3 regions of the Bradyrhizobium sp. 76 genome follow, and region 3 is predicted to be linked to each of the others. Evidence: predicted binding sites of a transcription regulator. Region 3 holds the regulator's gene; each other region holds the start of a gene.
The links. Region 3 encodes HrcA, which represses chaperone genes, less so after heat shock. Its sites were predicted from a motif close to GTTAGCACTCNCNNNNNGNGAGTGCTAAC; they were not measured.
Positions count from the first base shown of each region.

Region 1 (9,888 bases), on a different contig from region 3:
ATGGGAGCGGTGGTGGGTGTGCTGGCCTAGGCTCTCTCCGCTCGTCATTGCTAGCGCAGCGAAGCAATCCAGAAATGCATCTTTGGAAACAGTCTGGATTGCTTCGTCGCAAGGGCTCCTCGCAATGACGGCGGAGAGAGTCGAGCGCCTAAGCCTTGGAATCTATAAACACGAAACATGAGCCTGGCTTCGCACGGTTGAGAAACCGCGTTCGGTTCGTTCACGCTGACGGATGCTCTAAGCCAAAGCTGCGGCCACGGTGCGAAATGCCATGACCGCGCGATCAATATCCGCATCATCGATATGGCGATGGGTCACGCAGCGCAATCGACGCCTGCCCCAGGGCCTCGCCCTCAGGCCCTCCCTCTCCAGAGCCCCCGACCACACGGCGCTGTCGCGCCCGGAGAGAGAGACATCAATCTGCACGATATTCGTCTGCGGGATTGTCGCGCTGATCTTTGGATGCATCCCGTTCAACGCATCACTCAGGACCCGCGCACGCCGGTGATCGTCCGCCAGACGCGTCCCCATGACCTGAACCGCCTCCAGGCCGGCCGCGGCCAGGACGCCGATCTGACGCTGCGTGCCTCCCAGCATGCGGCGAAACCTGCGGCTGCTGTCGATCACTGCGCGTGGCCCGGCGAGCACGGCACCGGCGGGTGCGCTCAGGCCCTTCGACAAACACAGAGAAACCGTGTCGCAATGTCTCGCAATTTCGGCCGGCGCCGTTTCAAGGGCGACGGCGGCGTTGAACAGCCGCGCACCGTCGAGATGCACCGGGACACCGCGGGCCGAGGCCATAGCGTGCACGGCCTGCATATGATCCAGCGGCAATACGGCGCCGCTCGCGTTGTTGTGCGAGGTTTCCATTGCGACAAGAGCGGTCCCGAGCTTGAGCCCCTCGCCCTGCAGGGCGTCCTCCAGCAAATTTAGATCCATTGCGCCGGCGGTGCCGGCAATGGCGAGGTAGAACTGCCCCGTAAACGTCGCCGCCCCTCGTTCCGAGGTGTACATATGGGCATTCGATTCCAGCACGATCTGTTCGCTGCGCTGCGACTGCGCCAGCGTCGCCAGCAGATTGGCCATTGTGCAGCTCGGCACAAACAGGCCGGCATCCTTGCCCAACGCCGCAGCCGCGACGGCCTCCAGCTCCTGCACCGTGGGGTCACCGTCCAGCCCGTCATCGCCGAGCGGCGCAGAGGCCATGCGGGCATACATCGCCTCGGTCGGCTTGGTGACGGTATCGCTGCGCAGGTCGATGGGTGGCAACCCGGCGCCCGCCGGACTCGTGTCGTGTTGATGTGCCATTGCGAGACCTCTAGAGCGCTTGTCGCGTCATTCGTAGACTGCCGGGTCGCCGGAATCGGTCGGGTTGGCCAGCGCCCGCTTGAGGGCGGCGCTCATCGGGAATTTCAGGTTGAGGCCATGCGGTGGAATCGGTGAATTGAAATATTTGTCGTAGAGCGCCGCAATCTGCCCGCTCTTCATCAGGTCGATCACGGCATCGTCGACCATCTTCTTGAAAGCAGGATCATCCTTGGGTTGGACGATACCATAGGGCGCCGTCTCGAGGCTCTTGCTACCGATCAGGAAGTCATCCGGCGTTCTGGACGAGGCAACCGTGGCATAGGCGAGACCGTCATCGTTGGCGGTGCCGGCCACCCGGCCCGTCGATACCAACAAGAAGGTCTCGGCGGTGTCCTTGGCCGGCACCACCGTGATGCTGAGATTGTTCTTGGCGTTGATCAGCGTAATCACCTTGAAAGTCTGGCCGCCGGCTTGGGCGGCGATGGCCTTGCCGCGAAACGAAGCCGGGTCGTTGACATCGACCCCGCCATCCTTGCGCGCGACGAGGACGACCTGCGCAACGAAGGTGGTGGGAGCAAAGGCAACGAGTTTATGCCGCTCGACATTATTGGTCGTGTTGCCGCATTCGAGATCGATCGTGCCGTTGGCGAGCAGCTGAATACGTGTCGCCGAGGTTATGGGGTTGTAGCGAACCTCGAGCTTGGGAAGCTTGAGGGCCGTCTTGATCGCCTGCACCACCTGTTCACAGATTTCCACGGTGTAACCGATCGGCTTCTGGTTGCCGTCGAGATAGGCGAAGGGCACCGAGGTCTCGGGGTACCCCAATGTGATCGAGCCGCTCTCACGGATCTTGTCCAGCCTGCCCGCACCCTGGGCCATGGCCTCGCTGGAAAGAAGAACACCAGCGACGGTCGCCGCGGCCAGTGCCTTGATCATCGTCGCTTTCATATGTCCCTCTCTTGTTGCGAATGCCGGTGACGCCGTCCACGGTGGGTGAGCAAACCCAGGACAGCTCCGTGCAAACAGCTCCGTGCTCTGGACTATCGTCCAAAAGCCCGATCTGATGAAATTCCAGTTTCATACTCTCCTATACGGATTTGATATGGCCAGCAGACGGATGGGCCTGAAGCATGTGGAGGCTTTTCGGGCGGTCTTCGTGACGGGATCGATGACGCAGGCGGCTCAGCGCATGCATACCTCGCAACCCCAGATCAGCCGCCTGATCGGACAGCTGGAGGCGATCACGCAGTTCCCGCTGTTCGACCGCAGCGGCGGCCGCCTCCGTCCCACCGTGGACGGATCGCGCTTTTTCCAGGAGGTCGAGAAGACTTTCATCGGCCTGGCGGGACTGGAGGCCAGCGCAGCCAGCATCCGCTCGTTCGGTATGGGTCGGTTAAGTGTTGCGGCGATGCCGCGCCTGGCCGGCGGCCTGCTGACACGCATCGCGGCACGCTTCAAGGTGGACTATCCGCATGTGATGATCTCGATCCGATCCGGCACGGCGAGCGCCGTGCACGACTGGGTCAGTTCCGGGCTTTGCGACACCGGATTGGCAATGCTCTACGGCGAGGTTGCGGGGGTGCATGTCGAGCCGGTGCTCAAGACGCGTTGCGTCGCGATCATGCCGAAGACGCATCGTCTTGCACAGAAGAAGACGCTGCGCCCTGCCGATTTCGCCGACGAGGCCTTCATTTCCTTCGCCACGGGGAGTCCACTCTACGATCGCATCGATACGATCTTCGCGCAGGCCGGCGTCACGCGCCGCATTGTTGCGGAGACCGATCTGGGCGCATCGGTCTGCGCCCTGGTCGCGGCGGGCCTTGGCATCAGCATTATCAACCCGATTGCCGCGCATGACGAAAGCTCTGGCGCGGCTCTGACCACGCGCCCCTTCAACCCGGCGGTCCCCGTTACGATCGCACTGCTCTATCCACCTTATGCCGCTCGCGCCCGGTTGATCGATGCCTTCAGCGAATATGCTCGCAAGGTCATGAGCACGGAATTGGGCTATCTCGAGCGGTAGCGGGTCAATCCGCGGCGAGGCTTGTGCGAGGCTGGCGCCCTCGTAGCTCCGATGGAGCGCAGCGCAATCGCGACAATCCTTCCATGTTAATCTCTTCAGGAGATTCGGGTGGAATTGATTCATGAGCGACAGCGTCGGCCAGCGTGCATTTCAAAATTCCCGGCTTCAGAAACGGCAAAAAGCCGACGTAGGGCCGTTGCTCGCGCGCGCCCTCCAGCTGCACAAAGCGGGACTTCTTCGCGAGGCAAAGAGGGCCTATCGCGAACTCCTGGAGCTCGCACCCAACCAATTCATCGCGCTGCATTTGCTGGGCGCTTTGGAGGCTGAAGCCAAAAACTATCAGCAAGCGCAAGTTCTGCTGAGCCGAGCGGTGGCCGTGGATCCGCGATCTGCCGAAGCTCATATGAGCCTGGGTGTCGCATTCAACGGGCTAAAACGTCACAATGAGGCCCGCGAGAGCTATCGAAAGGCCCTCGCCCTCCGCCCCAACTACGCCTTGGCCCTGTCCAATCTCGGTAACGCGAGCGCGGCCCTTGAACTTTACCAGGAAGCGCTCGAGAGCTACGACAAGGCGCTCGCAATCGACGGAAAACTTTCCGAAGCCCATAACGGCCGGGGTTGGGCGCTCTGCCGTCTGCGCGCCTATGACCAGGCTGTCGCAAGCTTAAACCGCGCGTTGTCGATCAAGCCTGACTATGCCTCGGCGCTGTCGAGCCGCGCCGTTGCCTTGCGGGAGCTTCAGCGATTCGACGAAGCCATGGCGGATTGCAATCGCGCAATCGCCCTGGCACCTGACGACGCGAATGGATGGCTCTGGCGGGCCAGCATCTTGCTCCTGACCCGGCAAGTTGCCGAAGCATTGTCCGATTGCGAGAAGGCTCTCGCGGCCGATCCCGGCTTCTCTCAGGCCCACAGCCTGCTCGGCCAATGTCTCGCGGCACTTGGCCGGGTCGACGAAGCCCTCGCCAGTTTCGACAGAGCTCTCGACATCGAGCCCGATCAGAGCACGATCTCCAGCAAGATATTCACCCTCGACTTTATGGCCGACGCCAGCGTTGCGCAGCATCAGCAAGCGCGACGTGTATGGTGGGAGCAGATCGGTGCGAAGATCGCCTCAGCAGCGGCGGGACCACATGACAACAGCCGCGATCCGGATCGCCGTCTGGTGCTGGGTTATGTCTCGTCGGATTTTCACGCACATTCGGCGGCGTTCATTTTCAAGCCGGTCCTGCAGCACCATGATCGGGCACAGTTCGAGATCGTGTGCTACGCTTGTTCACCGAAAACGGATGCGACGACCCGCGAATTTCAGGGGATCGCCGATCGCTGGCGCGATGCCTCGCAATGGTCCGACGATCGCCTCGCCGCCCAGATCCGCGCCGATGGTGTCGATATCCTGATCGATCTGTCCGGCCATACCAGCGGAAACCGCCTCGGTGTGTTTGCGCGCAAGCCGGCACCAGTTCAAGTGCATGGCTGGGGCCACGGCACCGGCACCGGGCTGCCAACGATCGATTATCTATTCTCGGACCCGGTCGCGATTCCTGCCGCGGTTCGGCATCTGTTTGCGGAGACCGTCGTCGACCTGCCGTGCTTTGTGACGCTGGCGCCGCTGCCAGCGGGCATTGCGCGGACGCCGACGCCGGCGATCGCGAACGGCTTCATCACATTCGGTGTCTTCAACCGCATCAGCAAGATTTCGAACGAGGCGGTGGACGTCTGGTCCAGGATTCTCGAGCGGGTGCCGGGTTCGCGACTGCTGATCAAGGATACTGCGCTGGACGCTCAGCTGGTCCGCGACAATCTGCTGGCGCGGTTTGCAGCTGGCCGGTTGCCTGCCGAACGCGTCGATCTGCTCGGAGCCACGTCGCGAGACGAACATCTGGCAGCGTTCAATCGCGTCGATATTGGCCTCGACCCATTCCCGCAGAATGGCGGCGTCAGCACGTGGGAAGCCTTGCAGATGGGCGTGCCGGTAGTGGCGAAGCTCGGTCACAGTCTGCCGAGCCGTGCTGCCGGCTCCATCCTCGCCGCGTTGGGCCTGCCGGACTGGGTCGCGGAAAGCGATGAGGTCTATGTCGAGATCGCAGCGAGCCGTGGGGCACAGATCGGCGACCTCGATAAGTTGCGCCGCGAACTGCCCGGACAGATCAGGGCTGCCGCCGCCGGCAACCCCGTCTCATACGCGCAAGCGGTGGACGATGCCTATCGCGCGATGTGGAAACGCTATTGCAACGACGGCGGCTGATCTCCGCCACGCCTACGCCTTCAACTCCACCGTCCTGAACTCGGCCGGCAGGATCACCTCCAGCAGTTCGACGTCGTCCGAATAGTCCAGGATCATGTGCTTGATCTTCGGCGGCTGGGTCCAGGCGCTGCCTTCTTTCATCAGCGTCTCGCCCTCTCCGTCCATATAGGTCTTTACCCAGCCCTTGAGCACGTACACCATCTGGAATTCGACGTCGTGGAAGTGCAGCTTCGACACCTCGTCCGGATTGCAGGGGCCTTGCAGCCGGATCACGTGCGCTTGCGCCAGCCCGTGGCTCGCAGCGGCGATGCCGAGATCGCGATACTTCGCGTAGGTGCGCAAACCGTCGGCCTTGAAGTCTTCCTCGCGATGATGGCTGATCGCGATGCGCTGCTTGGGCCGCGCCGGTTTCTTGACGGATGACTTGGCCGGAGTCGCGCGAGCTTTCGCCTTCACCGCCTTGCGCGCCGTCGATCGTGCGGCGGGTTTGGCCCCGCTTCGCTTCTTCACCGCCGCCTGCGATGCGCTACGCGATTTTGCTTTCTTGGCCATGGCGGTCTCCCCTGTTGTTATAGGGGAGAGGTTAGCACGGAATGCGAAATCGTAGGATGGGTTAGCGTCAGCGTAACCCACCCTACAGCACCACGCTCGCCTTCAATGCAGCCGGAATACGCCGTCGACCGCGCGCAGCTCGGCCGGCTTGATCAGCTTGGAATGCGCGACCGTGACCGAGAACAGCGGACCGTCAAGCTTCTTCTGCCAGAACGCCAGGAAATCCGTCAGCGCCGGAAATTTCGGAAACATGTCGTAGTTCTGCCAGACATAGGTCTGGAGCAACGAGCGATGATCCGGCATCCGGTAGAGAATTTCGGCTGTCGTCAACCCGTAACCCAGCACCTGTTTCCGGAAGTCGTCGGAAACAACCCCAACTCGCGAGACCATGCCAACCTCCTTTGCAGGAGCGCATATTCAAGGGGTGGCTTTCCGGTACGCCCTACGAGCCACCCGGTGGAGATGCGCTCACATGAGTGAAATGTGACGCAAACTGACAATCCATCTCAAGCCCAAAAGTTTAACAAGCTGTTGAAATTCAATGCGTTAGCAGCAGATGCGGCTCCGTGCTAATACGGGCGCGGAGCGCGATTAACGATGGAAAGAGATTTTGGCAGGCGGCGCTTCCGAGTGCTATTTTTCTGCTACAAGCCCTTGCTCCCGCCAAAATCCTGCCTTATCTCAGCTGTGCCTGTGCTAGCACTCGCGGGCGCAGACTGCTAACAACCCAAAATTCCCAACTTGTGCAAAAGCTTAGGAGAACTGCATGAAATTCCGTCCGCTTCACGACCGCGTCGTGGTCAAGCGCATCGACGCAGAAGAGAAGACCGCTGGCGGCATCATCATTCCCGACACGGCCAAGGAAAAGCCCTCGCAGGGCGAGATCGTCGCCGTGGGCCCGGGTGGCCGCGACGAAGCAGGCAAGCTGATCCCGATCGACCTGAAGGTCGGCGACCGCGTGCTGTTCGGCAAGTGGTCCGGCACTGAGGTCAAGATCGACAACGTCGATCTGCTGATCATGAAGGAAAGCGACATCATGGGCGTCCTCGACGTCCCCGCTTCCAAGAAGAAGGCGGCCTAAGAGCCCCTCTCTCCCCCAGCTAAACCTCTCAAGGAAAAATTCAGATGGCAGCTAAAGAAGTCAAATTCGGCGTCGATGCACGCGACAAGATGCTTCGCGGCGTCGACATCCTCGCCAACGCGGTGAAGGTCACGCTCGGTCCGAAGGGCCGCAACGTCGTCCTCGACAAGTCGTTCGGCGCTCCCCGCATCACCAAGGACGGCGTCACCGTCGCCAAGGAGATCGAGCTCGACGACAAGTTCGAGAACATGGGCGCGCAGATGGTGCGCGAAGTCGCCTCGAAGTCCGCTGACGCGGCCGGCGACGGCACCACCACCGCCACCGTGCTGGCCCAGGCGATCGTGCGCGAAGGCGCCAAGTCGGTTGCCGCCGGCATGAACCCGATGGACCTCAAGCGCGGTATCGACATGGCGGTGGAAGCCGTGGTCGCCGACCTCGTCAAGAACTCCAAGAAGGTCACCTCGAACGAGGAAATCGCCCAGGTCGGCACCATCTCCGCCAACGGCGACGCCGAAATCGGCAAGTTCCTCTCCGACGCCATGAAGAAGGTCGGCAACGAGGGCGTCATCACGGTCGAAGAAGCCAAGTCGCTCGAGACCGAACTCGACGTCGTCGAAGGCATGCAGTTCGACCGTGGCTACATCTCGCCCTACTTCGTCACCAACGCCGACAAGATGCGCGTTGAATTCGACGACGCCTACATCCTGATCAACGAGAAGAAGCTCTCCAACCTGAACGAACTGCTGCCGCTGCTCGAAGCCGTGGTGCAGACCGGCAAGCCGCTGGTCATCGTCGCCGAAGACGTCGAAGGCGAGGCTTTGGCCACGCTTGTCGTGAACCGTTTGCGCGGTGGTCTGAAGGTCGCGGCCGTCAAGGCTCCGGGCTTCGGCGATCGCCGCAAGGCCATGCTGCAGGACATCGCGGTTCTGACCGGTGGTCAGGCGATCTCTGAAGATCTCGGCATCAAGATGGAGAACGTCACGCTCGCCATGCTCGGTCGCGCCAAGAAGGTGATGATCGACAAGGAGAACACCACGATCGTCAATGGCGCCGGCAAGAAGGCCGACATCGAGGCGCGCGTGTCCCAGATCAAGGCCCAGATCGAGGAAACCACCTCGGACTACGACCGTGAGAAGCTCCAGGAGCGTCTTGCCAAGCTCGCGGGCGGCGTCGCGGTGATCCGCGTCGGCGGCGCGACCGAGGTCGAGGTGAAGGAGCGCAAGGATCGCGTCGATGACGCGATGCATGCGACCCGCGCCGCGGTCGAGGAAGGCATCGTCCCGGGCGGCGGCGTCGCCCTGCTCCGTGCCTCCGAGCAGCTCAAGGGCCTGCGCACCAAGAACGACGACCAGAAGACCGGCGTCGAGATCGTGCGCAAGGCGCTCTCCGCGCCGGCTCGGCAGATCGCGATCAACGCCGGTGAAGACGGCTCCGTGATCGTCGGCAAGATCCTCGAGAACAAGTCGTACGCTTACGGCTTCGACTCGCAGACCGGCGAATACGGCGATCTCGTCAAGAAGGGCATCATCGACCCGACCAAGGTGGTTCGCGCGGCGATCCAGAACGCGGCTTCGGTTGCGGCTCTCCTGATCACCACGGAAGCCATGGTCGCCGAGCTGCCCAAGAAGGGCGGCTCCGGTCCCGCGATGCCCCCGGGCGGCGGCATGGGCGGCATGGATTTCTGATCCAGCCACTCAGGCACAATACGAAATGCGAAACCCCGGCAGCGATGCCGGGGTTTTTGTTTTCTCCGCTCCTCATTCCGCAGCGGCGCGCAGCGCCGGGCCCGGAATGACGGGACGGCCTCACCACACCTTCCCCAGCCGCTCCATGTGTGGTTCGCCGTGCTGGTCGAGCGACCAGAATATCCGCGTCACCTTGCCGACCAGATTGTCCATCGGCACGAATCCGATCGACGACATCACGCGGCTGTCGCTCGAGTTGTCGCGATTGTCGCCGAGCACGAAGAAATGGCCCGGCGGCACGGTGTAGACGTCGGTGTTGTCGTAGTAGCCGTTGTCGACGCAGTCCTGCGTGACGTAGGAGGAGCCGTTCGGCAGCGTCTCGCGCCAGCGCTTGGCCTTTGCACTGTCATCCACGCCGCAGGTGGAGCCGGCAACCACCGCCTTCAGCGCAACGCGCGTCACCGGGCGATCGTTGAGGACGAGTTGGCCCTGCCGCATCTGGATGCGATCACCGGGCAGCCCGACGACGCGCTTGACATAGTCGACCGAGGTGTCCTTTGGCGTCCGGAACACGACGACGTCGCCATGCTCGGGCACGGCGGCCCGGACACGTCCAGAGATCCATGACGGCGCGAACGGAAAGGAATAGCGGCCATAGCCATAGGCATATTTTGCGGCAAAGACGTAGTCGCCGACGACCAGCGTCGGCGTCATCGAGCCGGACGGGATGTTGAACGGCTGGAACAGGAAGATGCGAAACAGGAACGGCGGCGACCACAGCACCGGGATCAGGAGGATCAGGATGACGATCGCCTTCCATTCCCGCACCTTGGCCTGCGGGTGGATGGTTTCCTGAAGAGTGGTCATGCGCCTGCCCTGATCAAGCCCGTGATCGTCGCGAGATTACGCAACCTTCGCGCGCGCGCAATCCCATTGCTTGGTCGCGCCGCGCGCGGATCGCGTTCACGGGTCGCAATCAGCCGCGCGCGAG
Region 1 covers NZ_JADPIS010000059.1:171,030-180,917, forward strand. The annotation lists gene IVB48_RS13175 (nucleoside transporter C-terminal domain-containing protein) at 1-30, shown strand, start outside; gene IVB48_RS13180 (GntG family PLP-dependent aldolase) at 238-1,308, opposite strand; gene IVB48_RS13185 (amino acid ABC transporter substrate-binding protein) at 1,336-2,256, opposite strand; gene IVB48_RS13190 (LysR substrate-binding domain-containing protein) at 2,411-3,331, shown strand; gene IVB48_RS13195 (tetratricopeptide repeat protein) at 3,453-5,579, shown strand; gene IVB48_RS13200 (cupin domain-containing protein) at 5,592-6,131, opposite strand; gene IVB48_RS13205 (usg protein) at 6,234-6,521, opposite strand; gene IVB48_RS13210 (co-chaperone GroES) at 6,898-7,212, shown strand; gene groL (chaperonin GroEL) at 7,257-8,897, shown strand; gene lepB (signal peptidase I) at 9,018-9,764, opposite strand; gene IVB48_RS13225 (LysR family transcriptional regulator) at 9,874-9,888, opposite strand, start outside.
Region 1: IVB48_RS13210 (co-chaperone GroES) is a predicted target of HrcA. The motif match lies at 6,827-6,855, and genes of this name have one in related genera.

Region 2 (9,888 bases), on a different contig from region 3:
AATGACCGTCCTCCTCAAGCCGCTCGGCGAGGTCGGGCAGCCCGACCGCGATCAGCGCGTCCCTGACGCGTGAGGTTTCGAACGCGCCCGGCGCGGCCGGGTAGACCACCGCGTCGCGCAGCACGCCGACCGGGAAATAGGGGCGCTGGGGCAGCATCATCAGCTTCGCCTTTTCCGGCACGAAGATGCTGCCGGTGCCGAACGGCCAGATGCCGGCGATGGCCCGGAACAGCGTCGACTTGCCGGAGCCCGACGGTCCGGTCACCAGCACGCGCTCCGGCGTCTGGACGGAGAACGCGTCGGCGGCGACCAGCGGCGTGCCGCTCGGCAGGTTCACGCAGAGCTGTTCGAGAGAGATATTGCGATTGCCGCCGGCGGCCTTGAGGGCAATCGCAGGCTCGTGCGGCGGCAGGTGCGCGGCCGCATCGACCGACATCTCGAAGCCGTCGAGGCGGGCGACGATCGAGCGCCATTCCGCCAGCGATCGGTACGCCGTGACGAAGAACGACAATGCGCCCTGTACGCTGGAGAAGGCGGACGCGGTTTGCATCATGTCGCCAAGCTGGATCTTCTTGGCGAAGAAGGCCGGCGCCACCAGCACGTAGGGAAAGATCACGGCGGCCTGCTGATAGCTCGCGGTGAACGCGGTGAGGCGCTTGGTGCGGCTCATGATGGCGTACCAATTGCCGATCACGAAGCCGAAGCGCTCCAGCAGCCGGCCGCGCTCGGCGCCTTCGCCCTTGAGCAGCGCGATCTGCTCGGAATTTTCGCGGACACGGACGAGATTGAAGCGGAAGTCGGCTTCATAGCGCTGCTGCTCGAAATTGAGGTTGACCAGCGGGGCGCCGATCCAGTGCGTCAGCGCCGTGCCGAAGATCGCGTAGACCAGCGCGCCCCAGCACAGATAGCCGGGGATCATGAGATCGGCGCCGAACAGGTGCAACGGCGCGGCGTTGGAAAGCCCCCAGAGGATGATCACGAACGAGAACAGCGTCACGATCGACGAGAGCAGGCCGAGACCGATGGTCAGGGTCTGCTCGACGAAATTCTTGACGTCCTCGGTGATGCGCTGGTCCGGGTTGTCGGCCGCATCGCCCTTGAGCTGCATGCGGTAGTGGGTGGCGCCTTGCAGCCATTCGCCCAGATAGTGCCGGGTCAGCCATTGCCGCCAGCGGATCTGAAGCCACTGGTTCAGGTACAGCTTGTAGACGGCCAGCGCGATGAAGGCGGAGGCGAGGCCGATGAAGATCCAGATCTCCCTGACGAAACTATCCCAGTCACTTGCCTGCAGTGAGCTGTAGAACCGGTTCTGCCATTGATTGACCAGGACGTCGATCGCGACCAGCGCCAGCTCCATCGCGATGACAGCGGCGAGCAGGCCGCGGCCGGCCCATTTGTCCTCCGACCGGAAATACGGGGCGGCGATTCGCCAGACGATCGCGAGCGTGGCGCTGATGTTCTTCACAGAGCTCTGTCTCCTGAGGGGATGTGCACAACTGCCCGGGGCCAAAGACTCGGGACGACGGCGGAAATCGGCGCGCTTAGACTAAAGTCGCAAGTCCTGCAATTTGCGTTGGCTTGTCGCAGCTTGCAACCCTAGCATGGGGCGCATCGGCGCGGGGTGGGGGCCTTCGGGATTTCGCGAGCTTGTGAGCGGACGGGAACCGCTGCATTCGCGAGGAATTCGCGTCCAGCTCGGGGGTTATCGCTTCAGCGTCAAGCAGGATCGGCTGTCCACGCGGGCCGCCTGCAGCACACATGCGTGGGGGAGGAAGATCATGTGGAATCAAGTTTATGACCCGTTGCACAGCCCTGTGCTGTCGACGATCGCGGCGGCAGTCCCTGTCGTCACATTGCTGGTCCTGATCGCGAGCGGCCGCGTCCAGGCTCATATCGCGGCGGTCATCGCCGTGATCGTGGCCAATTTGATCACGATCTTCGTCTTCACCATGCCGGCCAACATGTCGATCCGCGCTTCGGTGCTGGGCATCGTCACCGGTTTCTTTCCGATCGGCTGGATCGTTCTCAACGTCATCTTCCTTTACCAGGTGACGGTGACCACTGGACGCTTCGAATTGCTCAAGCGCGCCGTCGGCGGCGTCACCGAGGACCGGCGGCTGCAATTGCTGCTGATCGCGTTCTCGTTCGGCGCCTTCTTCGAGGGTGCTTCGGGCTTCGGCACCCCGGTCGCGATCACCGGTGCCGTCCTGATCGGCCTCGGCTTCTCGCCGCTCGCGGCCTCCGGCCTGTCGCTGATCGCCAACACAGCACCGGTCGCCTTTGGCGCGCTGGGTACGCCGATCCAGGGCCTCGCTTCGGTCACCGGGCTCGATCCCTACATCCTCGGCGCGATGGTCGGACGGCAGTTGCCGATCTTCTCGCTGATCGTGCCGTTCTGGGTGGTGTGGGCGTTCGCGGGCTGGAAGGGCATGAAGGACGTCTGGCCGGCGATTCTCGTCACCGGCGTGTCGTTCGCAGTCCCGCAATTCGTGATCTCGAACTTCGTCAACCCCTGGATCGTCGACATCGGTGCGTCGCTGATCTCGATGGGCGCGCTGATCCTGTTCCTGAAGGTGTGGCAGCCCAGGCAGCTCTGGCTGTCGCCGGCGCTGCGCAGCCGTGATGAATCGACCTCCACCATGGCGGCCGCAAAACCGCTCGACAAGACGCCGCTCACGCAGAGCGAGATGTTCAGCGCGCTGCTGCCTTGGATCATCGTCTGTATCGTGATGCTGATCTGGGGCAACGGTGCCTTCAAGACCTGGGCGAACTCGATCTTCACCTGGAACTACCCCGTTCCCGAGCTGCATCAGATGATCAACAAGATGCCGCCGGTCGCACCAGGGCCGACGAAAGAGAGTGCGGTGTTCGGCTTCACCTATCTCTCGTTCACCGGCACAGGCATGCTGATTGCCGCGATCATCTCCGGCTTCCTGATGGGCGTCGGACCCGGCAAGCTCGTGATTCAGTACGGCCGCACCATCCGGCTGTGCGCGATCTCGCTGATCACGATCTCGGCGATGCTCGCGATCGGCACGCTGACGCGGCTCTCCGGCGTGGACGCGACGCTCGGCCTCGCCTTTGCTGCAACCGGCGTGCTCTATCCTTTCTTCGGCACGCTGCTCGGCTGGTTGGGCGTGGCGCTGACAGGGTCGGATACCGCTTCCAACGTGCTGTTCGGGAATCTTCAGAAGATCACCTCCGAGCAGCTTGGCCTGTCGCCGATCCTGATGGCCGCGGCGAACTCGTCCGGCGGCGTGATGGGCAAGATGATCGACGCCCAGTCGATCGTGGTCGCGTCCACTGCGACGAATTGGTACGGGCACGAAGGCACGATCCTGCGCTTCGTGTTCTGGCACTCGATCGTGCTGGCCTCGTTGGTCGGCGTGTTCGTGACGTTGCAGGCCTATGTCTGGCCGTTCACGGCGATGGTGCTGAAGTAGCAGGTCACAATTCGCTTCGAAGCAAATCCCCGCGGATTCGTCCCCGCGGGGATTTTTGCGTCGCGTATGCGCGAACCTTCTCAACGGCGCCGCCGTCTTATAGAAGGTGCCGCAAATCAGGTCGGTCGAGAGGTTTCATGGTTTCGTTCAGGCAGATGGTGTGTGCGGCGGTTGCAATGCTCGCGATGTCCACGCTCGCGCGTGCGGAGGACGGTTTTCCGTTCGGCACCGAGATGACGCTGGAGGCGCTGCCGCAGCCGGGCTCGAAGCGGATTCCGAACATCGAGATCGGCGACAATGGTGAGGTCGTGCTGGAGCTCTGGTGCAAGGGCGGCAAGGGCCAGTTCTCGGTCGCCGGCAATACCGTGATCTTCGTCCCCGGCCAGATCCAGGACCGCTCCTGCCCGCCCGCAAGGGCCCAGGCCGACGACGATCTCGTTGCAGCCCTCGGCAGCGTCGAGACCTGGAAGCGCCAGGGCGACGTGCTGACGCTCGTCGGCCCCAAGCCGCTGCGTTTTCGCGTCAACGGAAATTAGCCACCGCTGTCATTCCCCGCGAAAGCGGGGAATCCAGTATGCCGCGGCCTATCGATTCAACCACGGCCGTCTCGGAGTACTGGATCGCCCGCCTTCGCGGGCGATGACTGACAGGGGGTGTCTGCGTCTACTTCCACACCGACTTGTCGGCGTCCCAGCGCTGGCCCTTCAGCTCCTTGGCGAGCGCCTCGACCGAACCGTTGTCGTCGGGCTGATCGCCTTCCTCGTCGGCCGTCGCTTCGTCTGAGAGATTGAGCTTGGCGCCGCTGCTCTCGTCGGTGGTCGTGGTCGCTGGACTCCCGACCCAGAGCATGAGCTTGTCGGTCGTGCCCGGCTTGTCGGGCGAGACGAGACCCGCAACCTCGATCGTGTCGGTGAGCTCGAGCGCGGGAAAGTCCTGGTTCGGCCGCTTGAACACCAGCTTGAGCTTGCCGGTCGCCGGGTTGAAGCTTTGCGAGATCGGCTTTGCCGCGAGCGTCCTGCTCAGCACGCCAGCCACCGCGGCCGCGAGCTTGTCGCGGTTGATCTTGTCGCCCTCGCGCCAGTCGGCGGCGGCAATGCGGATGGTGCGGTCCATCTCGGTCATGCCCGCGGTCCAGCCCGCGGCGGTGACGCCGGGCGTCGCCTTGAATTTTGCCAGCAGCGCACCGGCGCGCTCCGGATCGACCGACATGTTGATGGTCTGCTCGCCCGCGCGCAACGCGTCGCAGCCGACGGTGAGGCTCGCCAGCGTCACCTCGACGTCCTGGCCCTTCAGGCTCTTCAGGAACTCGGTCGCGGCATCCAGCTTGACCTTGACCGCGATCGCCTCCGGCGAGACGTCGGTGAAATCCTTCGGCTGCGGCGTGATACCGTCGTCGGAGGTCTGGTTGTCGAGGAATTCCTTCTCGCTGAGATCGGAATTGTCGGGCGAGGTGACCTCGGTCACGGCCTGGCCAATGCTGATCTGGCCGCGGAATTCGAACGTGTCTCCGGCCTGTTTGCGCAGCAGCTTGACGGTGACCGGCGCCTTCGCGCCGAGGCTCTGCGTCGTACCCGCCAGGTTCTGGCCCGCGACCTGGAGATTGACGACGAAGCGGTCCTTGCGGTCGGAATTCTTCGCGACGGGATAGCAGACGTCGAGCACGGCTGCGGTGACGGTCTTGCCCTGGCGTGTCTCCTTCAGGATCACATCGGCATTGCCGTCCATCAACCCGTCGATCGAGGTGAAATAGCGCGTCTCGACGCCGCCGGGCGCCGTGGCCTTGGGCGCCAGCTTCATCTGGGCGGATGCGACCTCAGGCGAACCTGCAAGCAGAGCCGCCAGAACGGCCGTGGAGCAAAACACAAGCGCGCGCATCGACGAAATCCCCGGGGCAATGGGGCATGATCCGGAAAGTGTGAAGCGGTTCCGTTGAGATCAGGCCCAAACAATTCGAATCGGGCGTCACCGTAGTGGGTTTTGGCCGCCGGTTGAATTGGAAAGCACGGGCCATGATTGCCAAAAAAGAAGGCCGCCCGGAGGCGGCCTTCGCAACACTGTGGGCTAAGGATCGGTCTTAGAAGCCGCCCATGCCGCCACCGGCCGGCATGCCGGGCGCGGCGTCCTTCTTCGGCGACTCGGCGACCATGGCCTCGGTGGTCACCAGCAGGCCGGCGATCGAGGCGGCGTCCTGGAGCGCGGTGCGCACCACCTTGGCGGGGTCGATGATGCCCTTCTCGACCATGTCGACATACTCCTCGGTCTGGGCGTCGAAGCCGAAGGTCTCGGACTTGTTCTCCAGGATCTTGCCGACGACGATCGAGCCTTCCACGCCCGCGTTCTCGGAGATCTGGCGGATCGGGGCTTCCAGCGCCTTCAGCACGATGTTGATGCCGGCCTGGACGTCGGCATTGGCATTGGTGAGACGGCCAACCGCCTTCTTGGCGCGGAGCAGCGCGACGCCGCCGCCGGGAACGATGCCCTCCTGCACCGCGGCGCGGGTGGCGTTGAGCGCGTCCTCGACGCGGTCCTTCTTCTCCTTGACCTCGATCTCGGTGGCACCGCCGACGCGGATCACCGCGACTCCGCCTGCGAGCTTGGCGAGGCGCTCCTGGAGCTTCTCACGGTCGTAATCCGAGGTGGTCTCCTCGATCTGGGCCTTGATCTGGCCGACGCGGGCCTCGATCTCCGGCTTCTTGCCGGCGCCCTTGACGATCGTGGTGTTCTCCTTGTCGATCACCACCTTGCCCGCGCGCCCAAGCATCTTCACCGTGACGTTCTCGAGCTTCATGCCGAGGTCTTCGGAGATCAGCTGGCCACCGGTGAGGATCGCGAGGTCCTCGAGCATGGCCTTGCGGCGGTCGCCGAAGCCCGGCGCCTTGACGGCGGCGACCTTCAGGCCGCCACGGAGGCGGTTGACGACCAGGGTGGCCAGCGCCTCGCCCTCGACGTCCTCGGCGATGATGACGAGCGGCTTGCCAGACTGCACCACGGCTTCCAGCACCGGCAGCATGGCCTGCAGGCCGGACAGCTTCTTCTCGTGCAGGAGGATGTAGGCATCCTCGAGCTCGGCGGTCATCTTCTCGGGGTTGGTGACGAAGTAGGGTGACAGATAGCCGCGGTCGAACTTCATGCCCTCGACGATGTCCACCTCGGTGTCGAGCGACTTGTTCTCCTCGACGGTGATGACGCCCTCGTTGCCGACCTTCTGCATCGCCTGCGCGATCATCTTGCCGATGGCGGCATCGCCGTTGGCCGAGATGGTGCCGACCTGGGCGACCTCGGAGGAGGCGGCGACCGGCTTGGCGCGCTTCTCGATGTCCTTGACGACGGCGGCGACCGCGATGTCGATGCCGCGCTTGAGGTCCATCGGGTTCATGCCGGCGGCAACCGACTTGGCGCCTTCGCGCACGATGGACTGGGCCAGCACGGTCGCGGTGGTGGTGCCGTCGCCGGCGAGGTCGTTGGTCTTGGAGGCGACCTCACGCACCATCTGGGCGCCCATGTTCTCGAACTTGTCCTCGAGCTCGATCTCCTTGGCGACGGTGACGCCGTCCTTGGTGATGCGGGGCGCGCCGAACGACTTCTCGATGAGCACGTTGCGGCCCTTCGGGCCGAGCGTCACCTTGACGGCATTGGCGAGAATGTCGACGCCGCGCAGCATGCGATCGCGCGCGTCTCCGGAAAACTTGACGTCTTTGGCAGCCATGGTCTGCAATTCCTCTTCTTTTTTCGTGATGTGTCTTGCTTATTGGGTCGCCTCATTCCCGGGGTCCGCGATCGAACCCGGCGGAATGATGCATGCCCGGATCGAGTGACCCGGGCATGCATTCAGCGGCCGTTCAGGCGTCTGGCCTTAGGCCATCACACCCATGATGTCCGACTCCTTCATGATCAGGAGCTCATCGTTGTCGATCTTGACCTCGGTGCCCGACCACTTGCCAAACAGCACACGGTCGCCGACCTTGAGGTCGATCGGGATCAGCTTGCCGGCCTCGTCGCGGCCACCGGGGCCGACGGCGACGACTTCGCCCTGGGACGGCTTTTCCTTGGCCGTGTCCGGAATGATGATGCCGCCCTTGGTCTTTGACTCGGCGTCGATACGTTTGACCACGACACGGTCATGCAGCGGACGAAATTTGGATTTAGTCATGACGTTTCCCTTTGGAGGCTCGCTTCGGAAGGAGTGAAAGTGGGCGGGCGGCGCTGCCGTCCACCCTTCTCGAGGATCGATCGGCGCGCGTTAGCAATCCATCTTTCAGAGTGCTAATGGTGCGTTCCGGGAATATGGCTTGGCCGCGATCCTGTCAAGCAAAGGTGGTTAAGCGATTGGTGAGACGGATATAGGATGGTGACATTGGAAACTTGTTCGGGGCGCCGGCGTATTAAAGGACGTCATTGCTCCGGCAGCGGTTTTGCGCTTGGCTGCGGAAGGGGTGCGGCCATGGTTTTGTCCGGGGGAATGCCATGATCAGTTCAGCTCACGCGCGCACGGTCGCCAATCTGGCGGCGGCTTCTTGCCTGGCGCTGCTGCTTGGCGCCTGCGGCGGCGGCATGAGCCTGCCGTCCTTTTCTTCCTCCTCACCGCCCCCCGAGGCCGAGCCCGGCACCGGTCCGGAAATGCCCGCCTCGATCCGCGCCGACGAGATCGTCGGGCGCTGGGGCCTCGCCTCGTTCCAGAACCCGGCCGACCGCGCCCGCACCGAGGCTGCCGCCCGGGCCCAATGCAAAAATCCTTATGTGATCACCGCCGGCTCCTCCGGCGGCGTGATCATGCATCTGGCGGACCAGGCAACACCGCAGGAGCTGCGGCTGAAGGGTTCGCCCAGCGGCAAGAACTATATCGGGCCGGCGGGTCCGACGCCCGGCGAGCAGGACCGCGAGATCGTCTCCTTCGACGGCCGCGTCCTCATCACCCGCTTCATCGACAAGGACGCCGCCACCCGCTACGGCAACATGGTCTACGTCCGCTGCGCGCCGAGGGCGTAGTCGCGGCGCCGGCCTAGCCACTCGTCATTGCGAGGAGCGAAGCGACGAAGCAACCAGGCTGCCTCCGCGGACACAGTCCGGATTGCTTCGCTTCGCTCGCAATGACGTCCAAAACAAAAAAAACGCCGGCTTGCGCCGGCGTTTTGTTTTTCCGGAGTGTCGCGTCCGCTCAGTCGAACAGCGCGTCGATGTCGTCCTGCGAGGCGTGGCCGACGTCGCCGGCGAGCTTCGGGCCGTTGAGAAGCTTGTCGTCATCGCTGCGGGTGTCGACCTGCGGCACGACGTGGGACTTGATCGCGTCGACGCCGCCCCAGATCTCCATCATGGAATTGATGTGCTGCTCGATGAACTTCATCGTGCTCATGACCTTGCTGATGCGCTGGCCGGTCAGGTCCTGGAAGTTGCAGGCTTCGAAAATCGAGATGACGCGTTCCTGGATATCGTCGGCCAGCCGCTTCTGCTGATCGGCCGATTGCACCTTGGCCATCGCGCTGGCCGCCTGGTCGATCGACTCGGCGGCTTCGAGGATCTGCTGGGTCGCCTGTTCGGTGCCGCCGACGACCGCGCCGAGCTCGCCATTGACCTTGGCCATTTCGCCGCCGTCGAAGCTCTTGCCGTGCAGTGTCGCGATCTCGCGCTTGGTGCGGTCGATGGCGTCGTGGATGAGGTCGAGCTCGACCTTCAGCTTCTCGCACTGCTCGATCTGCGCCCGGTAAGTATCCAGCATGGTACGGGCTTCGGAGAGCTCGTGGGCAGTGGAGGCGTCGATCGCCGCCATGGCGGCGCTGCCGGACAAGGGCGCGGTGCCCTTCGCCATCTGTGCACGGATCGCACGCAACTCGGCCATGATCTCGCTATGCATCGGCGCAGCCTCCTCAATCATTTCGGGGCTGGGCATCTCGCCGACAATAGCCTCCTCGACACGAAAACGTTTGCGGTGAATAGCCATCAAGAACTCCCCCCACCTCACTCACGCGTCTTTGTAGGCAGAAGCGATTTAACACGAAGTTCACAGCCGGAACTGTCGTCTCGGTTGTGCGCGACGGCTTGCAAACGGGCGATTAACCATGCGTGCAAGGCGTTCATCGAAAATAAACGCTGATCGCCAAATTGCACCGCTGCCGACGACGTGGTGAATCGAAATGGCGTTTCCGTTTACCAAACAAAACGGCTTTTGCTCTTTATTGACCACGTCGCGGGTGCGGATCAGCGGTCAGCTTGCCACGACGCATGTGATCTAGACGAAACAGTACAGAGTACGTCGATGTTCAAGAAAATGTCTGTCGCGCTGCTTGGCAGCGCTTGCACCTTCATTGCCGGCGCCAACAGCGCTAGCGCCTTCGACAATAGCGTGCCGAACGATCCGCCCGCGGTGCTCTATCAGCCGCAAGTGCCGCCTGCGCCGGTGCGTGTCGCCTCCAATGCGAACATGGGCGGCGGCTTCATCGAGTTCATGTTC
Region 2 covers NZ_JADPIS010000102.1:288,859-298,746, reverse strand. The annotation lists gene IVB48_RS25355 (ABC transporter ATP-binding protein/permease) at 1-1,465, opposite strand, end outside; gene IVB48_RS25350 (L-lactate permease) at 1,779-3,443, shown strand; gene IVB48_RS25345 (META domain-containing protein) at 3,581-3,979, shown strand; gene IVB48_RS25340 (hypothetical protein) at 4,107-5,318, opposite strand; gene groL (chaperonin GroEL) at 5,518-7,149, opposite strand; gene IVB48_RS25330 (co-chaperone GroES) at 7,297-7,593, opposite strand; gene IVB48_RS25325 (hypothetical protein) at 7,908-8,429, shown strand; gene IVB48_RS25320 (protein phosphatase CheZ) at 8,599-9,378, opposite strand; gene IVB48_RS25315 (L,D-transpeptidase) at 9,694-9,888, shown strand, end outside.
Region 2: IVB48_RS25330 (co-chaperone GroES) is a predicted target of HrcA. The motif match lies at 7,683-7,711, and genes of this name have one in related genera.

Region 3 (9,888 bases):
TGTTCCGCTTCCGCGCCGACGGCACCAACGAGCGGGGCCTTGCGGTGATGAAGGTCACGACCGGCGGCGGCGTTGCGGTGGCAGGCTCGCCGAAGAGTTTTGGAGCGTAGCTGTTTCCTCGACGTCGTCCTGGCTTTCGCCAGAACGACGATGGAGAGACCTTACGCCGCGAGATCGGCGACCACCGCATCCAGCACCGGAAAACCGCTGCTGGTCACGCGCAGGCGGCCGGTTGCATCCACCGTGATCGCGCCTTCTTCGCGCAGCAGCGTGATGCGCTTGGGATCGAGCGAGCGGCCTGACAGCGCGCGGTAGCGCTCGGGGTCGATGCCCTCGACGAGGCGCAACCCCATCAGCAAAAATTCGTCGGCGCGTTCTTCGCTGTTGAGGAGATCGTCGGTGACGACGCCGTGGCCGTTGGTCTCGACCCGCATCAGCCAGGCTTCGGGACGCTTCTCGGTGGCGGTGGCGTGCCTGATACCGTCGATGTCGAGCCGGCCATGGGCACCGGGGCCGATGCCGGCATATTCCTCGCCGCGCCAGTAGACCAGATTGTGCCGGCACTCGGCGCCGCGCCGCGCGTGATTGGAAATCTCGTAGGCGGGCAGGCCGAGCCTGTCGCAGGTCTCCTGCGTGACGTCGTAGAGCGCGCGGGCGACTGCTTCATCCGGCGTCTTCAGCTTGCCGGCCTGATGCAGGCCGAAGAACGGCGTGCCCTCTTCGATCGTCAATTGATAGAGCGATAGATGCTCGGCCGCCTCGCCGATCGCGAGACGCAATTCATCGGCCCACATCGCCGGCGTCTGGTCGGGACGGGCATAGATCAGGTCGAACGAATAACGATCGAACGAGCGGCGCGCGATGGCGACCGCGTCGAGTGCCTCGCGCGCGCTGTGCATGCGACCGAGCGCCTTCAGCGAGGCATCGTCGAGCGCCTGCACGCCGAGCGAGACGCGATTGACGCCGGCGGCGCGATAGCCCGCGAAGCGCGTAGCCTCGACACTGGTCGGGTTTGCCTCCAGCGTGACTTCAACGTCTTTCGCCACAATCCAGTGCTTGCCGATGGCATCGAGCACAGCGCCGACGGTTGCAGGCTGCATGAGCGAGGGTGTGCCGCCGCCGAGAAAGATCGAGGTGACTTCGCGGCCGGGCGCGCGCTCGGCGGTCGCAGCGATCTCGCGCGCGAAAGCCGACGCAAACCGCGCCTCGTCGATCGCGGCGTGGCGGACATGGCTGTTGAAGTCGCAATAGGGGCACTTCGACAGGCAGAACGGCCAGTGCACGTAGACGCCGAAGGCTTCGGATTCTTTTTTTGACGCGTTTTCCTGGCGCGAACCGGTATCCACTTCGCTCGAAAACGCTCTAGCGTGGCTCAAGGCAGATCTCCGCCAATTTCACGAAGGCGCGGGCACGGTGCGACAGGCCGAGACCGAGCGGCGGCAGGCCGTGCTTCTCGATGCTCTCCATCTCGCCGAAGGTGCGGCTATGGCCGTCGGGCAAAAACATCGGGTCGTAGCCGAAGCCGGCGGTGCCGCGCGGCGGCCACACCAGCGTGCCGTCGACGCGCGCCTCGACCTCTTCGAGATGATCGTCGGGCCATGCAACGCAAAGCGCGGACACGAAGTGCGCCTTGCGCTTGGCGGGCGTGGTCGCGCCGCGCTCCTGCAACAGCCGTTCGATCTGCGCCATCGCCGCGGCAAAATCCTTGTTCGGCCCGGCCCAGCGCGCCGAGTAGATGCCGGGCGCGCCGTCGAGCGCGTCGACCACGATGCCGGAATCATCGGCGAAGGACGGCAGCTTGGTCGCCCGCGCTGCCGCGATCGCCTTGATCGCGGCGTTGCTGCGGAAATCGTTTCCGGTCTCTTCCGGCTCCGGAAGGCCTAATTCGCCGGCCGACACCGCCTCGATGCCGTAAGGCGCGAGCAGCTCCTTCATCTCGGCGAGCTTGCCGGGATTATGGGTCGCGATGACGAGCTTTCCGGTGATTCGGCGATGCATCGGCCTATTGACTACGCTACCGCCAGTTTCTGCAAGTCCACCAGACGCGCCACGCCCTTGCGCGCCAGCGCCATCAGCGCCAGGAACTCGGCTTCCGTGAACGGCTCGCGTTCCGCGGTGCCCTGGACCTCGATGATGCGGCCATCGCCCGTCATGACGAAGTTGGCGTCGGTGTCGGCTTCGGAGTCCTCGGCATAGTCGAGGTCGAGCACGGGCGTGCCCTTGTAGATGCCGCAGGAGATCGCGGCGACGTTGTCGCGCAACACATTGGCTTTGACCATGTTGCGCGCCTTCATCCAGGTGATGCAATCGGCGAGGGCGACCCAGGCGCCGGTGATCGAGGCCGTGCGGGTGCCGCCATCGGCCTGGAGCACGTCGCAATCGACCGTGATCTGGCGCTCACCGAGCGCTTCGAGATTGATGATAGTGCGAAGCGAGCGGCCGATCAGGCGCTGAATTTCCACGGTGCGGCCGCTCTGCTTTCCTGCGGAGGCCTCGCGGCGGGTGCGTTCGGAGGTCGCGCGCGGCAGCATGCCGTATTCGGCGGTGACCCAGCCACGGCCCTGGCCCTTGAGCCACGGCGGCAGGCGGTCTTCCAGCGTGGCGGTGACCAGCACGTGGGTGTCGCCGAATTTCACCAGGCACGAGCCTTCCGCATATTTGACCACGCCGCGCTCCAGCGTCACGGGGCGCAATTCGTCGGGCGCACGGCGGCTTGGCCGCATGGGAAATCCTCCAAAACTCTCGGAAAAGGGCTGTTGGCGGTGCTTGTAGGGGGGGTGAGGGTGGGCGGCAAGGGGGAAGATCGAGGCCTTATTCACCCCCGATTTTCAATCCGCGAACGCCACGCTTGTCAGAAGCCCCAAGGATAGACAAATTACCTGTATCTGAGAGGAGTTACGGTCTGTGGCCCATCACGATCCGATCCATTTGATCGCGCCGCGCGCGGGCCTCGCCCAGCTCAACGAGCGTTCCCGCGACATCTTTCGCCAAATCGTCGAAAGCTACCTCGCGACCGGTGAGCCGGTGGGCTCGCGCAATATTTCGCGCCTGATCGCCATGCCGCTGTCGCCCGCTTCAGTCCGCAACGTCATGGCCGACCTGGAACAGCTCGGCCTGATCTACGCCCCGCACACCTCCGCCGGCCGGCTGCCGACGGAACTCGGCCTGCGCTTCTTCGTCGATGCCCTGATGCAGGTCGGCGACCTCAATGACAGTGAACGGCAGGCGATCCAGAGCCAGTTGACCTCCGTCGGCCACGCGCAATCGGTGGAGGCTGCGCTCGAGGAGGCATTGACGCGGCTCTCCGGCCTGACCCGCGCTGCCGCGGTCGTGCTGACGCCGAAATCCAATGCGCGGCTGAAACATATCGAATTCGTCCGCTTGGAACCGGAAAAGGCATTGGTGATCCTGGTCGGCGAGGACGGGCAGGTCGAAAACCGCGTCTTGACGCTGCCGCCGGGAGTTCCATCCTCGGCGTTGACCGAAGCCGGCAACTTCCTCAATGCGCGGATCCGGGGCCGGACCCTGGCCGAGGCGCGGCTGGAGCTCGAGACCGCGCTCGGAGAGGCGCGCACCGAGCTCGATCAGCTGACGCATAAGGTGATCTCGGCCGGGATTGCCAGCTGGTCGGGCGGCGAGAACGAGGATCGGCAGCTCATCGTCCGCGGCCACGCCAATCTGCTCGAGGATTTGCATGCGCTGGAGGATCTCGAGCGCGTTCGCCTGCTGTTCGACGATCTCGAGACCAAGCGCGGGGTCATCGACCTGCTCGGGCGGGCCGAGACCGCGGAAGGCGTGCGGATCTTCATCGGCAGTGAGAACAAGCTGTTCTCGCTGTCGGGCTCGTCCACCATCATCTCGCCCTATCGGGATGCCGCTGGCCATATCGTCGGCGTTTTGGGTGTGATCGGGCCGACGCGGCTGAATTATGCCCGCGTGATCCCGACCGTGGACTACGCTGCCCGCATCGTCAGCCGGCTCCTGGGGGGCTGACCGGCGTCTCCCCGATCACGGGCGCTTGATTTTCGGCGCCCGAAGCACGATATCCGGGCCAGAAACCCCCTGAGATGAATGCGAAAAGAGAGCCGATGACCGATCGAGACCGGCAACCCGAAGACACGAGTGCTGCGGCCGGCGAGCCCGTGGTGTCAAAACCCTACATCATGCCCGACGATCCCGAGCCGGGCTCGGTCGAGCTTCTGCAGAAGGAAGTCGCCGAGGCGCGCGACCGCATGCTGCGGACGCTGGCCGAGATGGAGAATCTGCGCAAGCGCACCGCCAAGGAGGTCGCGGACTCCAAGCTCTACGGCGTCACGGGCTTTGCCCGCGACGTGCTCGACATCGCCGACAACCTCCAGCGCGCGCTCGATGCCGTTCCGGCCGAGGCCCGTGCGGCGGCCGATGCTGGCCTCGCCTCGCTGATCGAGGGCGTCGAGCTGACCGAGCGCTCGCTGCTCAGCGCGCTGGAAAAACACGGCGTGAAGAAGTTCGACCCCCTGGGCCAGAAGTTCGACCCGAACTTCCAGCAGGCGATGTTCGAGGTGCCCGATGCATCGGTGCCCGCGGGCACCGTCGTGCAGGTCATGCAGGCCGGCTACACCATCGGCGAGCGCGTGCTGCGTCCTGCCTTGGTCGGTGTCGCCAAGGGCGGCGCCAAGGCCGCGCCCGCCAACAGCAACGAGCCGAACGGCGCGGCGAACTGATCGATCCTCAGGATGCGGGTCTTGCAGTTCGGTCGCGCCTCTTACGCGCTCGCCGCGATATCCGCGGACTGAATCCGCTTCACGCCGGCCTTGGCCATATCGGCCCAGGCTTTTGCGAGCGAACCCTGATTGTCGATGCCGCGGCAGGCGTCTTCCACCACATAGACCTCGAAGCCCGCCTTGCGTGCGTCGAGCGCGGTCCAGGCCACGCAGAAATCCGTCGCCAGCCCCGCGACGAAGACGCGCTTGATCTTGCGCCCCTTCAGATAGCCGGCAAGGCCGGTCGAGGTCTTGCCATCGGCTTCGAGGAAGGCCGAATAGCTGTCGACGTCCTTGTGAAAACCCTTGCGGATGATGAGCTCGGCGTGCGGGATCGCAAGGTCTTTCGACAGCGCGGCGCCGTCGGTGCCCTGCACGCAATGGTCGGGCCACAGCACCTGCTTGCCGTAGGGAAGATCGACGGTCTCGAACGGCTTCTTGCCGGCGTGGACTGATGCGAAGGAAACATGGCCTTGCGTGTGCCAGTCTTGCGTCATCACCACGTTCGAAAATGCTTTCGAGATCTTGTTGATGACGGGCACCACCTGCTCGCCTTCCTTCACGGCAAGGCTGCCGCCGGGCAGGAAGCAATTCTGCACGTCGATCACGAGCAGCGCGGATGCATCGTCCGGCTTGATCGATGTGGCCGCCAGAATCGCGGTTGGCGCGAGCGCCACGAGCGCGCTCGTCGCGAGCGCCGCCAAGACTTGTCGCCGATCCAGCATCATTCGCCTCCCTCCAGGATGAACTCAACGGAAGGGGAGCCTAGTTCCGTTCGTATACGAACAGAAGCCCGAAAATGCAGCCGGCTTTGGTGAGTCGTTGGGCTGCTGACCGGATATCTTCGCCGGGACGACGATGAGTGTCGGGCTAGCCCTTCGGCTGGATGCCGTCGCGGACCGCGCGGAAGCGGGTGAAGGCGGCCGGCCATTGCTCGCGCGGGGCGCTGGCGATGATGCGCAGCGAGGCGCCGCCGCTGCTGAAGCGGATCCACTGCACCACGGTCACCGGCGTCTTGTCCTTGCCGCTGACGCCGTCGATCCGGGTCTCGAAACCCTGCTGGCCGCTGATGCGGATCGGCTCGGACATGGTGACGCGCGACTCGCGCACGCCGGGAATCTGGAGCGCCGCCTCCTGGGCGAAGCGGGCGCGGTCGTCGGCGGCTTGCGGGGTGGCGCCAATCACGCCGAGGATGATGAACGGCTTCGATTCATAGCCGGAGCTCTCGTCGCCGTCGGCCAGGATGATGCTCGAGCCCGGCGCCAGCGTGCGAACGTCCTTGAAGTCGGCGAGATCGGTGATCTTGAACGGCATCAGCGCGATCTGCTCTTCGGCCGAGACCTGCTTGCGGGTGACGACGCTCGCAAACATCTGCCGCACCGCCTCGTCGGTGTAGATCTTGATCGCATTCTCCGGAATCTGCACCGCGACATAGCCGGAGAAGCCGGCCCCCGGCACGATCATCGAATAGCGCCGCACCGGGGTCTCGCCGGCCTTGCCGCTCTCGGTCGTGAAATAGGCAAGACCCGCGGGCGTCTCGATCTTGTCCTGCTTGACGCCGTTGGCTCCGGCCGGATTGGAGTTGAAGGCGCTCACGACCTCGCCATAGGCCGCCGGCGGCAGTTCTGTGATCAGCACCTTGACGTTGCCGTCCTCGCTCTCGAAGCCGGGAAAGGTCTTGGCCGTGTTGAGACCGACCAATGGCACCATGCCGAGGCGCAAGCCGGGTGGGAAAACGGCGTCGGCAGCCAGAGCCGGAAGCGCAGAGGCAACGAGGAGGGCGAGCGCAGCAAGGGGGCGGATCAGCTTCATGGGCACTCTGATTGGTTCACATTGAGGCCGTTCGATGGTCGGCCACCGGGCCGCTTTGTCGCGACGCAGCCCGATGACGAGCCCGCTCGGCCGCCCGCCTTTTAGCGGGTTTGGTCTTGCCGCAACAGGGCAGGGCGGAACGCGGTAGCCGATGATGCCGGCCGATCGCGGGACCTGTTAATAATTCCTCACCCGCAAGGCGGGTTCAGCCCGGATATGATCTTCCAAAACCCAATGTTTTCACGGCCGAAACTTGCGTTCGGTCCTTGCGGGCCCCTCCCCCCCTCCTATATGAGCGTCAACCATCGCAATATCGCGAATGTTTGATCTTAGGGGGTTTCGGTTCGGGTGCCTTCTGGGCCCAGCCAACCTGCCGCAAAAACAAGGATACAGGACCATGGGAAAGGTCATCGGGATCGACCTCGGCACCACGAATTCGTGCGTCGCCGTAATGGATGGCAAGAACGCCAAAGTCATCGAGAATTCCGAAGGCATGCGCACGACGCCTTCGATCGTCGCCGTGACGGACGACGGTGAGCGCCTCGTCGGCCAGCCTGCCAAGCGCCAGGCCGTCACCAATCCAGAGCGTACGTTCTTCGCAGTGAAGCGCCTGATCGGCCGCCGCTACGACGACCCGATGGTCGAGAAGGACAAGAAGCTCGTTCCGTACAAGATCGTGAAGGCTTCCAACGGCGACGCCTGGGTCGAGGCCGACGGCCAGACCTACTCGCCCTCGCAGGTCTCGGCGTTCATCTTGCAGAAGATGAAGGAGACCGCGGAAGCCCATCTGGGCCAGAAGGTCGACCAGGCCGTCATCACCGTGCCCGCCTACTTCAACGACGCCCAGCGCCAGGCCACCAAGGACGCCGGCAAGATCGCGGGCCTTGAAGTGCTGCGCATCATCAATGAGCCGACCGCGGCCGCGCTCGCCTATGGCCTCGACAAGACCAAGACCGGCACGATCGCCGTGTACGATCTCGGCGGCGGCACGTTCGATATCTCGATTCTCGAAATCGGCGACGGCGTGTTCGAGGTGAAGTCGACCAACGGCGACACCTTCCTCGGCGGCGAAGACTTCGACATGCGCCTGGTCGGCTATCTGGCCGACGAATTCCAGAAGGAGCAGGGCATCAACCTGCGCAACGACAAGCTCGCGTTGCAGCGCCTGAAGGAAGCTGCTGAAAAGGCCAAGATCGAGCTGTCGTCGACGACGCAGACCGAGATCAACCTGCCCTTCATCACCGCGGACCAGACCGGCCCGAAGCATCTGACGATGAAGCTCACCCGCGCCAAGTTCGAGGCGCTGGTCGATGACCTCGTCCAGAAGACCGTCGAGCCCTGCCGCAAGGCGCTGAAGGATGCCGGCCTCACCGCCGCCGAGATCGGCGAAGTGGTGCTGGTCGGCGGCATGTCGCGCATGCCGAAGGTCCAGGAAGTCGTGAAGCAGCTGTTCGGCAAGGAGCCGCACAAGGGCGTCAACCCGGACGAAGTCGTGGCGATCGGCGCCGCGATCCAGGCCGGCGTGCTTCAGGGCGACGTCAAGGACGTGCTGCTGCTCGACGTGACCCCGCTGTCGCTGGGCATCGAGACGCTGGGCGGCGTGTTCACCCGCATCATCGACCGCAACACCACGATCCCGACCAAGAAGAGCCAGGTGTTCTCGACCGCCGAGGACAGCCAGAACGCGGTCACCATCCGCGTCTTCCAGGGCGAGCGTGAAATGGCGGCCGACAACAAGATGCTCGGCCAGTTCGACCTGATGGGCATTCCGCCGGCCCCGCGCGGCATGCCGCAGATCGAGGTGACCTTCGACATCGACGCCAACGGCATCGTCAACGTCTCGGCCAAGGACAAGGCCACGTCCAAGGAGCAGCAGATCCGCATCCAGGCCTCCGGCGGTCTATCGGAAGCCGACATCGAGAAGATGGTCAAGGACGCCGAGGCCAATGCCGAGGCGGACAAGAAGCGCCGCGAGGCCGTGACTGCCAAGAACGACGCCGATGGACTGGTGCATTCGACCGAGAAGGCACTGGCCGAGCACGGTTCGAAGGTCGCAGAGACCGAGCGCCGCGCGATCGAGGATGCCGTCAGCGACCTCAAGGAAGCGCTGAAGGGCGACGATGCCGAAGCCATCAAGGCCAAGACCCAAACGCTGGCCCAGGCGTCGATGAAGCTCGGCGAGGCCATGTACAAGCAGCAGGCCGAGGCCGACGCCAAGAAGGATGCGGCCAAGGACGACGTCGTCGACGCGGAGTTCACCGAAGTCGACGACGACAAGAACAACAAGAAGTCCGCCTGAACCCCGCGAGGGTGATGATGCGGACGGCTTGGACCCCACACGCGCCAACGGCCTCCTCCCTCGCGGGGGAGGCCATCGTGTCGGGCTCGACGGGGCAAGGCCTTGCTAAAATCGGCCCCGTTACGATCGATCAATTCCCAGCCGTTATTCTGAATGCTGCCGTGCAATCCTCTGCCGCGAGGCGGAAGGCTGCCTATATCGTTGCATGGCGACGTTGCTTCGCTCCGACTTGAATCGCGATCGGATAGACTGAGCTCATCATGTCCACGTCCACCAAGCGCTGCTATTACGAAACCCTCGAAGTCGAACGCGATGCCGACGATTCCGTCCTGAAATCGTCGTTCCGCAAGCTGGCGATGAAGTTTCACCCCGACCGCAATCCCGGGGACGACACCAGCGAAGTCAAATTCAAGGAAATCAACGAAGCCTACGAGGTCCTGAAAGACAAGGATAAGCGTGCCGCCTATGACCGTTTCGGTCATGCCGCCTTCGAGCAGGGCGGCGGCGGCGGCGGCCCCGGTTTCGGCGCGGGCTTCGCCTCCTCCTTTTCCGACATTTTCGAAGATTTGTTCGGCATGGCCGGACAGCGCGGCGGCCGTGGCGGCCGCGAGCGCGGCGCCGACCTGCGCTACAACATGGAAATCACGCTCGAGGAAGCTTTTGGCGGCAAGACCGCGCAGATCGAGATCCCGGTCTCGGTCACCTGCGAAGCCTGCTCGGGCATCGGGGCCAAGGCCGGCACCAAGCCGAAGACCTGCTCGACCTGCGGCGGCGCCGGACGCGTACGGCAGTCGCAGGGCTTTTTCACGCTGGAGCGCACCTGCCCGGGCTGCCAGGGGCGCGGCCAGATGATCGAAGACGCCTGCCCGTCCTGCTCGGGTCAGGGGCGTGTCACCCGCGAGCGGAATCTGTCGGTCAACATTCCCCCTGGAGTCGAGGATGGCACCAGGATCAGGCTCGCCGGAGAGGGCGAGGCCGGGGTCCGCGGCGGCCCGCCCGGCGACCTCTACATCTTCCTGTCGCTGGCCCAGCACC
Region 3 covers NZ_JADPIS010000103.1:466,760-476,647, reverse strand. The annotation lists gene IVB48_RS28550 (penicillin-binding protein activator) at 1-110, shown strand, start outside; gene hemW (radical SAM family heme chaperone HemW) at 162-1,346, opposite strand; gene rdgB (RdgB/HAM1 family non-canonical purine NTP pyrophosphatase) at 1,363-1,998, opposite strand; gene rph (ribonuclease PH) at 2,010-2,723, opposite strand; gene hrcA (heat-inducible transcriptional repressor HrcA) at 2,905-3,993, shown strand; gene grpE (nucleotide exchange factor GrpE) at 4,089-4,703, shown strand; gene pncA (bifunctional nicotinamidase/pyrazinamidase) at 4,745-5,467, opposite strand; gene IVB48_RS28515 (hypothetical protein) at 5,613-6,554, opposite strand; gene dnaK (molecular chaperone DnaK) at 6,952-8,853, shown strand; gene dnaJ (molecular chaperone DnaJ) at 9,114-9,888, shown strand, end outside.